Regions from separate parts of the Pseudomonas retamae genome, predicted to be linked through region 3. Evidence: predicted binding sites of a transcription regulator. Region 3 holds the regulator's gene; each other region holds the start of a gene.
The links. Region 3 encodes FliA, which starts transcription of late flagellar genes. Its sites were predicted from a motif close to CTAAAGTTTNNNNNNNNNNNGCCGNTAA; they were not measured.

Region 1 (5,080 bases), on a different contig from region 3:
ATCATCATGCACCCGCCCTACCCGCTGGGCGCCGAGGAGTTGCAGGGGCTGTTGCAGCGTTCGCATCAGTTGGTGGTGGGCAAGTTGCCGAAGAAAACCCAAATCGGTCTTATGCTGTAACCCCCAATCCCCCTGTGGGAGCGAGCCTGCTCGCGAAAGCGGAATTTCATTCAACGATGATGTTGTCTGACACGGCCCCTTCGCGAGCAGGCTCGCTCCCACAGGTTTTTTTGCAGTTCTTTAGAATAGGGTCAGCAGATTCGAGCCGAGGAACAGCTGGTCGATCCAGAACACCTGATGCAGCGCGACGATCACCCAGAAAAGAACCTGAAACGACACCTTGCGCGTCTTGTGCCGGAACACTTGCTGGGCGATCAGTGCGCCCGGCCAGCCGCCGGCCAGTTCCACGGCGTGAAGGATGTTTTCCGGGGTGCGCCAGGCATCGGTGCGGGCCTTGCGCTTGTCGGCCCAGTACATGAAGAACGCCAGCACACTGACAATCCCGTACGCCGCCAGCGGCACCAGGGAAATCTCGCGCAGCCACATCGACACGGAGCCGAACAGCGGCAGCGCGCACACCACCAGTAGCACCAGCAGTTTGAGTCTCAGATGCTGGATCGCGCCGCCCGAAGACCGACCTTCGGTGCGGCGTGCGCGGGAATCGTTCATGGTTTGGCCGCCGCCCAGTCGACCCAGCCGAACTGCCAGGTCGCCAGAATCACCAGGCCGAACACGATCCGGTACCAGGCGAACGCCGCGTAACTGTGGCTGGCAATGAACTTGAGCAGGCCGCGCACGGCGATCATGGCGAAAATGAACGCCGTGACGAAACCGATGGCGAACACCGGAAAATCCGCTGGCACGAACAAATGGCGATATTTATAGCCCGAGTAGACTGCTGCGCCGACCATGGTTGGCATCGCCAGAAAGAACGAAAATTCAGTGGCGGTTTTGCGCGACAGTCCGAACAACAAGCCGCCAATGATCGTCGAGCCGGAGCGTGAGGTGCCGGGAATCATCGCCAGGCATTGGGCAAAACCGACTTTCAGCGCGTCCTTCCAGGTAATCTCGTCAACGGTTTCGGCGTGCACTTCGTGCTGACGCTTCTCCGCCCACAACATGATCACCCCGCCAACCACCAGCGCGGCCGCGACCGTGATCGGGTTGAACAGGTATTCGTGGATCAGGTCGGCAAAAATCACCCCCAACACCACCGCCGGCAAAAACGCGATCAGCAGGTTGGCGGTGAAGCGCCGTGCGCTGGGCTGGGTCGGCAAGCCGATGACCACATCGAGGATCTTGCGGCGAAACTCCCAGACCACCGCGAGAATCGCGCCGAGCTGAATAATGATATTGAACGCCATGGCTCGTTCGCCGCCGAAATCGAGCAAGTCGGCAACGATGATCTGGTGTCCGGTACTGGAAATGGGCAAAAACTCCGTCAGCCCTTCTACAACTCCTAGTATCAGTGCCTGCAAGGCCGTCCAAAGATCCATCAAACCCCCAAAGAGCGATGCGCAGCGGCATGCCCCGATAGTATTTTTTTACGTTCACTGCGATCAGCGTAGCTGCTTATGGCTGTACCGATTCCGCGCGCACAGAATCCACACGAAACGGTAAAAATTCCGTGAAATTTCAAAATGGATTCAGGTTTTCACGCGCGGGGCCGAAATCCTAACAGACAAGCCCCAATAGCGCTGCCGCGTTATACGACTTGGGTCGCGTATGCCTGTCCACGCAATCATGGTTGGATGCTGGCGATCGATCATTACAAGAACAAGAATCCGGAGTGACAGCGTTATGAACAGCTTGCGCAGTGTGTCGATCAGCCGACGCTTGTGGCTCATCTTGATTGTGGCGGTGGTGATGTTGCTGACCTTGGGCGTGCTGATGCTCAAGCAGATCCATGACGACCTCTACCACGCCAAGGCCCAGAAAACCCAGCATGTAGTGCAGACCGCCAGCGGCCTGCTGACCTATTACCATGGCCTGCAAACCGCCGGCACCTTGACCAGGGAAGCGGCGCAGCAACAGGCGCTGACGGCGATTCGCGGCTTGCGCTACGACCAGAGCGATTACTTCTGGATCAACGACCTCACGCCCGTGATGGTCATGCACCCGACCAATCCCAAGCTCGAAGGCCAGAACCTCTCGGCGATCCGCGACCCGGACGGTTTTGCGGTGTTCAACGAGATGGTCGCTATCGCCAAGGCCAAAGGCGCTGGCATGGTCAACTATCGCTGGCCGAAACCCGGCGCCACCGACCCGGTGGCGAAGACCTCCTACGTCAAACTGTTCGAACCGTGGGGCTGGGTGATCGGCTCCGGCGTGTACGTCGATGACGTGCAGGCCGAATTCCAGGGGCAAATGATCAAGGCCTCGGCGATCGGCCTGGCCATCGCCCTGATCATGGCGCTGCTGGTGATCCTGATCGCGCGCAGCATCGTCCGGCCGTTGCAGGAAACCGTCAACGCCATGGCCAACATCGCCAGCGGCGAAAGCGACCTGACCCGCAGCCTCGATACCCACGGCAAAGACGAAGTCACCGAACTGGCCCACCACTTCAACGCGTTCACCGCCAAGTTACGCCGGGTGATCGGCGACTTGCAGGTCTCGGCCAGTGCCCTCGGCCAATCTTCCAGCGAGCTGGGCAACGACGCGTCGCAGGCGCAGCAACGCAGTCAGCAGCAGTCGCAGCAGATGGAACTGGTGGCCACGGCGATCAACGAAGTGACGTATGGCGTGCAGGACGTGGCGAAAAACGCCGAACATGCCGCCGCCGAGATGCGTGATGCCGAAGCGCAGGCGCAGCAGGGCCAGATCAACATCGACGGCAGCCTGCAACAGATCGACAAGCTGTCCGGCACCATCGATCAAGCGGTGGAAGTGATTCGCACACTGGCCGCGGAAAGCACGCAGATTGGCAGCGTGCTGGAAGTGATTCGCTCGATTGCCGAACAAACCAACCTGCTCGCGCTCAACGCCGCCATCGAAGCCGCGCGCGCCGGCGAGCAAGGGCGCGGGTTTGCCGTGGTCGCGGACGAAGTGCGTTTGTTGGCGCAGCGTACGCAGAAGTCGACGGCGGAAATCCAGTCGATGATCGAGCGCTTGCAGAATCATTCCGAAGCAGCCGTGAAGGTGATCGGCGACAGCAGCAAGGCCTCGCAACTGACCATCGAACAGGCGGGGCTTGCCGGCGCCAGCCTCAACGCGATCGGCCAGGCCCTGCGCAATCTCAACGGCCTGAACGCCTCGATTGCCAGCGCGACGTTGCAGCAGGCGCATGTGGTTGAAGACATCAACCAGAACGTGACGCAGGCGGCGGGGCTTTCGCACAGCACGGCGTTGGCGGCGGAGCAGTCGAGTGCGGCGAGTTTGCGGCTTGGGCAGTTGAGTGAGCAGCTCAACGGGTTGCTGCGCCAGTTTCGCGTCTGACCCATAACCTGTGGGAGCGAGCCTGCTCGCGAAGACGTAGGGCCAGTCAAAGAAGATGTCGACTGGACTGGCCCTTTCGCGAGCAGGCTCGCTCCCACAGGGTACTTCTGTGTTTTGGCGAATGCAGTACAATCCGCCCCCTCTTCAACTCCCCCAAGGATCCTCAATGTCCGGGCTCGAACTGTTTGCCGCCGCCCTCGGTGTGATCGCCGTCTGGCTGACGGTCAAACAGAATCCATGGTGCTGGCCGATCGGGCTGGTCATGGTGTTGCTCTACAGCTGGATCTTCTTTGAAGTGAAGCTGTATTCGGACATGTTGCTGCAAGTGATCTACGCCGCGCTGCAACTCTACGGCTGGTGGCAATGGACCCGCGCCGGGACGATGCACGACGGGCGTGCGGTGACCCGGCTGGATGCTCGCGCCGTCGCCCTTGGCCTTGGCGTCGGCGCGCTCGGCAGTGTGCTGCTCGGCGCGGCCATGGCGCACTGGACCGACGCTGCGCAACCGTGGCTCGATGCGGCGCTTACCGGTTTCAGCCTGGTCGCGCAGTTATGGATGGCGCAGAAGCGTCTGCAATGCTGGGCGCTGTGGTTTGTGCTGGATGTGATCTTCGTCGGCTTGTTCCTCTATAAAGGGCTTTATCTCACCGCTGCGTTGTATGGGCTGTTTACCTTGCTGGCCGTGCTGGGCTATCGCGAATGGCGCGCCGACCCGGCGCTGCGCACATGAAGGTGGTGGTGCTGACCGGCCCGGAATCCAGCGGCAAGAGCTGGCTGGCGGCCGGCCTGCAACAGCGCTTTGGCGGCGTGCGCGTGGATGAATACGTGCGCCGCTTTATCGAGCTCAATCCTCGCGACACTTGCCTGGCGGATATTCCCGAGATCGCTCGCGGCCAGTTGCAATGGGAGGACGACGCGCGGGCGCAGCGGCCTGCGCTGCTGATTCTCGACACCCACCTGCTGAGCAACATGCTCTGGAGCCAGACGCTATTCGGTGCGTGCCCGGCGTGGCTGGAACAGGAGTTGCTGACGCGGCATTACGACCTGCATCTGCTGCTATCGCCGGAACAGGTCGACTGGACCGACGACGGTCAGCGCTGCCAGCCGGATCTTGCCGAGCGGCAGGCGTTTTATCAGGCGACTCGACAGTGGCTCGAGGACCATCAACAACCGCTGCAAATCATTGCCGGCAGCTGGGCCGAGCGTCAGGTGCAGGCTTTCGCTGCCGTTGAGCGTTTGCTGGCTGAAAGCCCCGAACACGGGCCAAATGTCCATTCCTGAAACACCCTCCCTCCCGAAGAAGGCCGACTTCAACACGATTCACAGCTTTGTCATGCCGGTTGTTTCAAACCTGAAACAACACCGCACCCAGCCTTGATCCAGAGCGTCGCTCAGCCAGTCGACAGCTCAGCGCGCGCCTGCCTGTTTCAAGGTTGAAACAGATCCCGCACAACGCTGACGAATATTTAACTAACACTCTGAAATCAAAGCACATTTCAAAAGCGGCACAGCTTTCGCTCTCTCCTTCACAACGCTGACCAAGGGCAGCCTGTTGAAGAAGGAATTGCAGCCGTGGGGACTTTCAAAATTGGATTGACCTGTCTTGTGCTGATCGGATCGGCAGCCAGCGCGATGATCAGCCTCA
Region 2 (5,080 bases), on a different contig from region 3:
ATGTCTTCGAGGAGTTCACGGCTGCCGAAGTCGGCAACGGTTTCGCAATGAGCGATGGCGGCTTTCAGGTCGGCGTGGCCGGTCTTCTCGATACGCAGATCGCACTCGAGCATTTCACGGGTGTGCTCGCCGATGTGCAGCTTGCCCAGGTCCTGCACGTTCGGCAGGCCTTCGAGAAACAGGATGCGCTTGATCAGCTTGTCCGCGTGCTTCATCTCGTCGATGGATTCTTTGTATTCGTGCTTGCCGAGCTTGTTCAGACCCCAATCTTCGTACATGCGCGCATGCAGAAAGTACTGATTGATCGCGACCAGCTCATTGGCGAGGATCTTGTTGAGATGCTGGATGACGGTAATGTCGCCTTTCATGATCGGAGTCCTGCCCTGTAATCGCGGTATATAAGGCGGAGTTTGAGCTTCACACTTATAAGTGTCAAACCTAAGTTATTGAATAATATATGAAAATTAATCGGAATAAGAATGTTTGTGTTCCGCGTCTTGATGCTAAGCGATTGATTTTCAGGCATAAAAAAACCGGACATAAGTCCGGTTCTTTGAAATTGGGCTGATCAGGCGGCAGTAAATTCTGCAGGGAAGGGAATCGCGGCCTGAGCGGTTTGCAGCTTGGTCAGGGTTTCGCGGACCACTTCCTTGGCAAGGCACGCACATTTGCCGCATTGGCTGGCGACGCCGGTCGCCTGGCGAACTTCTTTGTAGCTGCAGCAACCTTCATAGATCGCTTCGCGGATCTGTCCGTCGGTGACGCCAGTGCAGAGGCAAACATACATAAGTAAGAACCGTCGCTGGTTGTGACTCAATTGCGATGGATCTTAATGTTAACGAGAATGATTGTCAAAGTGCTTTCCGGCAGCTTTCGAGCTTATTTGGCTCATGACTGACGAACGGTGTTTGAGCGCCGTTTGCCTGTCCCTATAAATGCCAGACGGACAGCCGACGTGGAAAATCCGTTGAGGACAGGCCAAAAACGCAGTGTATGATGGTCGTCCCTTGCGAAGAGGGTTCGTGTCACAGGGCTGTCGCCTGAGGGTGGCAGGCTGGCCCGGACCCTGAACTTCAAGTCTTTACACCAGGAGATATCAATGAGCGTACTCGTAGGCAAACAAGCCCCTGACTTCACCGTCCCGGCCGTACTCGGCAATGGCGAGATCGTCGACAGCTTCACCCTGTCCTCGGCCATCAAAGGCAAATACGGCCTGGTGTTCTTCTACCCGCTGGACTTCACCTTCGTCTGCCCGTCCGAGCTGATCGCTCTGGACAACCGCATGGCTGACTTCAAGGCTCGCAACGTTGAAGTGATCGCTGTGTCGATCGACTCGCACTTCACCCACAACGCCTGGCGCAACACCCCGGTCAACAATGGCGGCATCGGCCAGGTGAAATACACCATGGCTGCCGACATGAAGCACGACATTGCCAAGGCCTACGACGTTGAGTCGGAAGGCGGCGTGGCGTTCCGTGGCGCGTTCCTGATCGACGACAAGGGCGTTGTTCGCTCGCAGATCATCAACGACCTGCCGCTGGGCCGTAACATGGAAGAGCTGATCCGTCTGGTCGACGCACTGCAATTCCACGAAGAGCACGGCGAAGTCTGCCCGGCCAACTGGAAGAAAGGCGACAAAGGCATGAACGCTTCGCCAGAAGGCGTTGCGGCTTACCTGACCGAGAACGCTGCTGCCCTGTAAGGCGCAACGTCGAGGTACAAAAAAACCGGCCCACGTGGCCGGTTTTTTCATGCGCGGGATTTGATCGATGACGATCAGTCGTCGAAATCTTCCCAGCCGCCCATCTGCTTCCAGCGGTTGACGATGCCGCAGAACAGCTCAGCGGTTTTCTCGGTGTCGTAACGCGCCGAGTGCGCCTCGCGGCCATCAAAATCGATGCCGGCGGCCTGACAGGCTTTGGCCAGCACGGTTTGACCGTACGCCAGACCAGCCAGCGTCGCGGTGTCGAAGCTGGAGAACGGGTGGAACGGGTTGCGCTTCATGTCCAGGCGCGCAACTGCCGCGTTGAGGAAGCCCAGGTCGAAACTGCTGTTATGCCCAACCAGAATCGCCCGCTTGCAGCCGTTGGCCTTCAATGCCTTGCGAATACCGCGGAAAATGTCGGTCAGTGCGGTTTCTTCGCTGACGGCCATGCGCAGCGGATGATCGAGTTTGATCCCGGTGAACTCCAGCGCCGCTGCTTCGACATTGGCGCCCTCGAAGGGCTCGACGCGGAAGAAGTAAGTGTGATCCGGGTAGACGAAACCCTTTTCATCCATGGCGATGGTGGTCGCGGCAATCTCCAGCAAGGCATCGGTGGCCGCATTGAAGCCACCGGTTTCTACGTCGACGACAACCGGCAGGTAGCCGCGAAAACGTGCTGCCATCGGATGGCGAGAACCGCCGCCGCCATTTTGACCGTCCAGCTCGTCGTCGAAATGCTCTTCACTCACGCGTGTTCCTCCAGCAGGCGCCAGCGCAGTTTTTCACCGGCGCGCAGCGGGATAACGGTCAGCTCGCCGAAAGGCAGGCTGGTCGGGGCGGTCCATTCTTCACGAACCAGGGTGATGCGATCGGTGTTCGTCGGCAGGCCGTAGAAGCGCGGGCCGTTGAGGCTGGCGAAGGCTTCAAGCTTGTCCAGCGCGTTACGTTGTTCGAACGCTTCGGCGTACATCTCGATGGCGGCATACGCGGTGTAGCAGCCGGCGCAGCCGCAGGCGGCTTCCTTGGCGTGCTGGGCGTGCGGCGCCGAGTCGGTGCCGAGGAAGAACTTCGCGCTGCCGCTGGTGGCGGCGTCGAGCAAGGCTTCCTGATGCGTATTGCGCTTGAGGATCGGCAGGCAATAGAAGTGCGGCCGAATCCCGCCCACCAGCATGTGGTTGCGGTTGTACAACAGGTGATGGGCGGTGATGGTCGCGCCGACGTTGGCCGAAGCCTCGTTGACGAACTGCACGGCGTCGCCGGTGGTGATGTGTTCGAACACTACCTTCAGCGTCGGGAAACGCTCGACCACGCGGCGCATATGTTCGTCGATGAAGATCTTTTCGCGGTCGAACACATCGACGTCGCCACGGGTGACTTCACCGTGGATCAACAGCGGCATGCCGACGTCGGCCATGGCTTCCAGCGCCGGGAAAATCTTGTCGATGCTGGTCACGCCGGAATCGGAGTTGGTGGTCGCGCCGGCCGGGTACAGCTTGGCGGCGTACACAAAACCGCTGGCCTTGGCCTGACGGATTTCTTCCGGTTGGGTGCGGTCGGTGAGGTACAGCACCATCAACGGCTCGAACTGACTGCCGGCCGGGCGGGCAGCGAGAATGCGCTGACGATAGCCGTCGGCTTCAGCGGCGTTGCGCACCGGTGGCACCAGGTTGGGCATGATGATCGCGCGCCCGAAGGTGCGAGCCACATCGGCAACGGTATTGGTCAACACGGCACCATCGCGAAGATGAATGTGCCAGTCGTCGGGACGCAGCAGGGTCAGGCGGTCGGACATGAGGGGCTTCCAGGCGGGTCAAACTGAGGCGAATGCTACCGGAAAAGACTCTTGCAGGCACCCGCTATCAAGTTTTGCCACAAGCGTCCGATATCCCGAAGGTATGCCGTAAACATTGTGTGAATCGGTGTTTGTGTTTCACAAGCCAATGGAGCCTCCCGTGCGCCAGCGTTATTTAGCCTTGCTCAGTGTGTTTGCCAGCCTTCCCGCGATGGCGCTGACCTACCAGACCCGTCTGGAGAACATTGAGTGGACGGTCGCCGGCGACAAGTTCGAGTGTCGTCTGACCCAGCCGATCACCGATTTCGGCTCGGGCGAGTTCGTGCGCAAGGCCGGCGAGCAGGCGATTTTTCGCCTCAACGCCTACAACGCCATGCTCGGCGGCGGTTCAGCGACCTTGCTGGCGGCCGCTGCACCCTGGCAGCCGGGACGTGGCGACATCAATCTGGGCAGCGTGCGGCTGGGCAGCGGCAATGTCCTGTTCAACAGTTCGCAGTCGCAGGCTGGCGGGCTGATCAGCGGGCTGCTGGACGGTCGCAGTCCGGTCGTGCGCCGCGCATCGGGTGATGGCCGGGTCTCGGAAGTGCGCCTGCTGCCGGTCAAGTTCAGCAAGGCCTTCAACGATTACCAGACCTGTGTGGCGAAGTTGCTGCCGCAGAATTTTGACCAGATCAAGCAATCGCAGATCGGCTTCCCGGGCGAAGGCGTTGACCTCGACCCGGCGGCCAAAGCCAAACTGCAAGTGATGCTCGAATACATGAAGGCTGATCCGACGGTGAACCACATCGAACTCGACGGGCACTCGGACAACAGCGGCAATCGCCTGACCAATCGTGAGCTGTCGCGCCGCCGAGCGCTGGCGGTGGTCGACTTCTTCAAGGCCAATGGCATTCAGGAGTCGCAGATCACGGTGCGTTTCCACGGCGAGCAGTATCCGATCGTGCCGAACACCAACAAAGCCAACCGTGCGAAGAACCGTCGCGTCAACGTAAAACTGGCGCGCGTCGCACCCACGACGGCCCCCGCTCCAGCGCCGCAAGCGAGTACGCCAGCCGCGGCTGCAGCGACTTCCTGACTCGCCGGTCATCGTCGCGCTCTCGACAGATTCTGTCGCTTTGTCGTCTTAAGCTGTCGCGCCTCTGTAAATTATCGCGTTTGAGCGGTAGACTCCCCGGCTTTCCGTAGAACCCCGTGGAGTGATGGCATGGCGGACGTAAACAAGGTCGTTCTGGCGTATTCCGGCGGCCTGGACACTTCGGTGATCCTCAAGTGGCTGCAGGATACTTATAACTGTGAAGTGGTGACCTTCACCGCCGATCTCGGTCAAGGCGAAGAGGTCGAGCCGGCCCGCGCCAAGGCCCAGGCCATGGGCGTCAAAGAAATCTACATCGACGACCTGCGCGAAGAGTTCGTGCGCGATTTCGTCTTTCCGATGTTCCGCGCCAACACCGTTTACGAAGGCGAGTACCTGCTGGGTACTTCCATCGCACGTCCGCTGATCGCCAAGCGTCTGATCGAAATCGCCAACGAAACCGGCGCTGACGCCATTTCCCATGGTGCGACCGGCAAGGGCAACGACCAGG
Region 3 (5,080 bases):
ATCGAAGCGGCGCAGCGTCAGGAAATGCAAGGTCAGCCGGTGATCCTGTTGGTTGCCGGCCCGATCCGCGCGATGCTCTCGCGCTTTGGCCGCCTCGCCGTCCCCGGACTGCATGTGCTGGCCTACCAGGAAATACCGGACAACAAGCAAGTGACCATCGTTGCGACAGTAGGGCCCAACGGCTGAGGTAGTGGTTTATGCAAGTTAAGCGTTTTTTCGCCGCCGATATGCGTCAGGCCATGAAGCTGGTTCGCGATGAGCTGGGCGCTGATGCCGCCATCATCGGTAACCGCCGCATTGCCGGCGGCGTCGAGTTGACGGCGGCTCTGGATTACAAATTGTCGGCGCTGGCGCCACGGGTTCCGAACATGGAACTCGAGGACGAGCTGCGCAAGACCCAGTCGCGCATCGTCACCGCTCAGGCCGAATTGAGCCTGCGTGGCGAAGCCGACGGCAACACCAATCAGCAGTTGTTCGCCGGGCTGCCGTTGACGGCCGGCCTGCCGCTGACCGCTGCCGAACCGTTGACCGAGCCGACCTACGCCGCGCCGGCGCGTCCGGCCGCAGCGCCTGCGCAGGCCTCGGCGGGCGTCGATCCGCGTGCGCTGGATTCGATGCGTTTTGAATTGAACAGCCTGCGTGAGCTGATGGAAGTCCAGCTCGGCACGCTGGCCTGGAATCAGCTGCAGGGCAGCCGCCCGGCGCAAGCCAATCTGTATCGCCGTTTGCAGCGCATTGGCCTGTCCGGCCCGCTGTCGCGCGATCTGCTGTCGATGATCACTGACATCGAAGAGCCGCGTCAGGCCTGGCGCATGTTGCTCGCGCATCTGGCGCGGATGATTGCCGTGCCGGAAGTCGAGCCGCTGGAAGAGGGCGGTGTCATCGCCATGGTTGGCCCGGCCGGCATGGGCAAGACCACCACGCTGGCCAAGCTGGCGGCGCGTTATGTGCTCAAGTACGGCGCGCAGAATGTCGCGCTGGTGAGCATGGACAGCTTCCGCATCGGTGCGCAGGAACAACTCAAGACTCTGGGGCGCATCCTCAATGTGCCGGTGACCCACGTCGATCCGGGCCAGTCGCTGGTGCAGGCGCTCGATCCGCTGCTGCGCAAGCGCGTGGTGCTGATCGATACCGCCGGTCTGCAGGCCAGCGATCCGGCGTTGCGCATGCAGCTGGAAAGCCTGGCCGGGCGTGGCATTCGCTCAAAAAATTATCTGGTCCTGGCAACCACCAGCCAGAAACAGGTTCTAACCGCCGCTTATCATAGTTACAAGCGTTGCGGGCTGGCCGGCTGCATTCTGACTAAACTGGATGAAACAGCCAGTCTTGGTGAAGTGTTGAGCCTGGCGATCAGTCATGAATTGCCGGTCGCGTACCTGACCGATGGCCCACGGATTCCGGATGATCTGCATCTGCCGCGCCGTCATCAACTGGTCAGCCGCGCCGTCAGCGTGCAAATGCAGGAAGAACCCAGCGAAGAAGCCATGGCTGACATGTTCGCTGATATCTATCACAGCCCGACCAAGCAGGTTGGCTGAGGTAATCATGAACAGTTTTTGTACCTACATCGATGGTCTGCCACGCATTGTTCCGATCCGGAACGCGCAGCCAGTAATGTGGCCTCCGTCTATGCAAGACAAGGTAAAGAAATAACATGGGCAGCATGCATCCCGTACAGGTGATCGCGGTGACCGGCGGCAAAGGTGGCGTCGGCAAGACTAACGTGTCAGTGAACTTGTCGCTGGCGCTGGCAGAGCTTGGCCGTCGGGTCATGCTGCTGGACGCCGACCTCGGTCTGGCGAACGTCGACGTTCTGCTGGGGCTGACCCCCAAACGCACGCTGGCCGACGTCATCGAAGGCCGGTGCGAATTGCGCGACGTGCTGTTGCAGGGCCCGGGCGGGATTCGCATCGTGCCGGCGGCGTCCGGCACGCAGAGCATGGTCCACCTGAGCCCGGCGCAGCACGCCGGCCTGATTCAGGCGTTCAGCGACATCGGCGACAATCTCGACGTGCTGGTGATCGACACCGCTGCGGGCATTGGTGACTCGGTAGTCAGTTTCGTCCGCGCGGCGCAGGAAGTGTTGCTGGTGGTGTGTGACGAGCCGACCTCGATCACCGACGCCTACGCACTGATCAAACTGCTCAACCGCGACTACGGCATGAACCGCTTCCGCGTCCTCGCCAACATGGCGCAGAGCCCGCAGGAAGGCCGCAACCTGTTCGCCAAGTTGACCAAGGTCACGGACCGTTTCCTTGACGTCGCCCTACAATACGTAGGCGCCGTCCCGTATGACGAAAGCGTGCGCAAGGCCGTGCAGAAACAACGCGCCGTCTACGAAGCCTTTCCACGCTCCAAATGCGCCCTGGCCTTCAAGGCCATCGCGCAGAAGGTCGACACCTGGCCGTTGCCGGCCAACCCGCGCGGCCATCTGGAGTTTTTCGTCGAGCGTCTCGTGCAGCAAACCGCAGGGCCTGTGATATGACCGCCAGTGGCATGAATCTTTACAAGAAGTCGGCGCGTGACGCGCAGTACGAATTGATCGAGCGTTACGCGCCACTGGTCAAGCGCATTGCCTATCACTTGCTGGCACGGTTGCCGGCCAGTGTGCAGGTCGAAGACCTGATCCAGGCCGGGATGATCGGCCTGCTCGAAGTGTCGACCAAATACGACGCCAGCAAAGGCGCCAGTTTCGAAACGTACGCGGGCATTCGAATCCGCGGCGCGATGCTTGACGAAGTACGCAAAGGGGACTGGGCGCCACGCTCGGTCCACCGCAATACCCGGATGGTCAGCGACGCAATTCGCTCGATTGAAGCTAAAACCGGCCGTGACGCTAAAGATCACGAGGTTGCGGCCGAACTCCAATTGAGTCTCGACGATTATTACGGGATTCTGAATGACACTTTGGGCAGCCGCCTGTTCAGTTTCGACGACCTTTTGCAGGACGGCGAACACGAAGGGCTGCACGAGGATGGCGCCAGTGCTCATATGGAGCCGTCACGCGATCTGGAAGATGAACGCTTCCAGACGGCGCTGGCGGACGCGATTGCCAATTTGCCGGAGCGTGAGCGACTGGTGTTGGCGCTGTACTACGACGAAGAACTGAACCTCAAGGAAATCGGTGAAGTCCTTGGCGTCAGTGAATCGCGGGTCAGCCAGTTACACAGCCAGTGCGCGGCCCGTTTGCGGGGGCGTTTGGGGGAGTGGCGAGCGCGCTGAAGGCAGTGTGGGGACACTGCGAAACGAGGCTGGTGCGGTGGTAAGCGGCGCCGGTCTCGATCCGTTGTGCTCCAGACAAACTTTAAGTGCTGCGCCGATTGATTGAAGTGGCGCGTCCAGGTGCTGGGCGCGTTTAAGACTGCTTGGAGGTCGAATTGAACAAAGACATGAAAATCCTCATCGTTGATGACTTCTCAACGATGCGGCGGATCATCAAGAACCTGCTGCGCGATCTTGGGTTCACCAATACCGTCGAGGCCGACGATGGCGTAACCGCCATTCCGGTCCTCAACAGCGGCAGCATCGACTTTCTGGTAACGGACTGGAACATGCCGGGCATGACCGGTATCGACCTGCTGCGCCACGTGCGCGCCGATGAAAAACTCAAGCACCTGCCGGTGCTGATGGTGACCGCTGAAGCCAAGCGCGAGCAGATCATCGAAGCCGCTCAGGCCGGTGTGAACGGCTACGTGGTCAAACCTTTCACGGCTCAGGCGTTGAAAGACAAAATCGAGAAGATTTTCGAACGCATCGGCTGAGAACGCGCGGGGGAGCTATGGAGCATAACGAATCTTCACAGGGCGATTTTGAATCGACCCTGAAAAAACACGCGGTCGAACTGGTCGAAAGCCTTGAAAAAGGCAGGTTCGGCGACGCGGTGCAACTGATCCATGAGCTCAATCAGACCCGTGACCGTGGCCTGTATCAGGAAGTGGGCAAGCTCACGCGTGAACTGCACAGTGCGATCGTCAATTTCCAGATCGATCCGCACATGCCGCAGGCCGAGGAAGTGTCACAAATCACCGACGCCACCGAACGCCTGGGCTATGTGGTCAAGCTGACGGAAGCCGCGGCCAACCGCACCATGGATCTGGTGGAAAGCGCCACGCCGGTGGTCAACAGTCTGGCTGATGAAGCCCAGACGTTGAGCGCCGATTGGGGTCGCTTCATGCGTCGCGAGGTCGGGGCTGAAGAGTTCCGCGAGCTGGCGCGCCGGGTCGACGGTTTTCTGTCACGCAGCAGCACGGACAACCGTGCGGTGTCGAGCAATCTCAACGACATCCTGCTGGCCCAGGATTACCAGGACCTCACCGGTCAGGTGATCAAGCGCGTGACCCAACTGGTCACCGAAGTCGAAAGCAATCTGCTCAAACTCGTGCTCATGGCCAGTCAGGTCGACCGCTTTGCGGGCATCGAACATGACCGTGCCGCGATGCTTGCGGAAAAAGATCCACAAAAACATCTCTCGCAGGGTGAAGGTCCGCAGATTCATGCCGATAAACGAGAAGACGTTGTGTCCGGTCAGGACGATGTGGACGATTTGTTATCCAGCCTTGGATTCTAAGAATTTCTGAATTCGGGTTTTTTGGGTTTTTAGACCTGTAGGAGCACCCCATTAATGAGCTTCGGCGCCGATGAAGAGATCCTTCAGGATTTCCTGGTTGAGGCCGGCGAGATTCTTGAGCAACTGTCCGAACAACTGGTCGAGCTGGAAAGCCGCCCGGATGACGCAGATCTGCTCAATGCAATTTTTCGCGGTTTCCACACTGTAAAAGGGGGCGCCGGCTTCCTTCAGCTCAATGAGCTGGTGGAGTGCTGTCACATCGCCGAAAACGTGTTCGACATCCTCCGTAAGGGTGAGCGTCGCGTTGATGCCGAACTGATGGACGTCGTGCTCGAGGCACTGGACGCGGTGAACAGCATGTTCAGCGAAGTCCGCGAGCGTGCGCCAATCACCGCCGCCACGCCGGAGCTGCTGGCCGCGCTGGCGCGTCTGGCCGAGCCGCAAACCGCTGACGAAGCCCCGGCTTCGCCAGTGGCCGAGATGATCGAAGAACTGGTCGTCGAAGGCGACGCA

Region 1: ACGSLL_RS00730 (methyl-accepting chemotaxis protein) is a predicted target of FliA. The motif match lies at 1,646-1,673, and genes of this name have one in related genera.
Region 2: ACGSLL_RS13650 (flagellar protein MotY) is a predicted target of FliA. The motif match lies at 3,564-3,591, and genes of this name have one in related genera.

The regions. Positions count from the first base shown of each region.
Region 1 covers NZ_JBIEIL010000001.1:168,449-173,528, reverse strand. The annotation lists gene ACGSLL_RS00745 (MmcQ/YjbR family DNA-binding protein) at 1-120, shown strand, start outside; gene ACGSLL_RS00740 (DUF1294 domain-containing protein) at 241-669, opposite strand; gene ACGSLL_RS00735 (undecaprenyl-diphosphate phosphatase) at 666-1,496, opposite strand; gene ACGSLL_RS00730 (methyl-accepting chemotaxis protein) at 1,801-3,435, shown strand; gene pnuC (nicotinamide riboside transporter PnuC) at 3,602-4,165, shown strand; gene ACGSLL_RS00720 (AAA family ATPase) at 4,162-4,716, shown strand; gene ACGSLL_RS00715 (hypothetical protein) at 5,008-5,080, shown strand, end outside.
Region 2 covers NZ_JBIEIL010000006.1:49,953-55,032, reverse strand. The annotation lists gene bfr (bacterioferritin) at 1-368, opposite strand, end outside; gene ACGSLL_RS13670 (bacterioferritin-associated ferredoxin) at 569-787, opposite strand; gene ACGSLL_RS13665 (peroxiredoxin) at 1,100-1,702, shown strand; gene rnt (ribonuclease T) at 1,777-2,454, opposite strand; gene pyrC (dihydroorotase) at 2,451-3,497, opposite strand; gene ACGSLL_RS13650 (flagellar protein MotY) at 3,658-4,572, shown strand; gene ACGSLL_RS13645 (argininosuccinate synthase) at 4,702-5,080, shown strand, end outside.
Region 3 covers NZ_JBIEIL010000011.1:204,749-209,828, reverse strand. The annotation lists gene flhA (flagellar biosynthesis protein FlhA) at 1-186, shown strand, start outside; gene flhF (flagellar biosynthesis protein FlhF) at 198-1,538, shown strand; gene fleN (flagellar synthesis regulator FleN) at 1,655-2,485, shown strand; gene fliA (RNA polymerase sigma factor FliA) at 2,482-3,222, shown strand; gene ACGSLL_RS21590 (chemotaxis response regulator CheY) at 3,390-3,761, shown strand; gene ACGSLL_RS21585 (protein phosphatase CheZ) at 3,779-4,567, shown strand; gene ACGSLL_RS21580 (chemotaxis protein CheA) at 4,622-5,080, shown strand, end outside.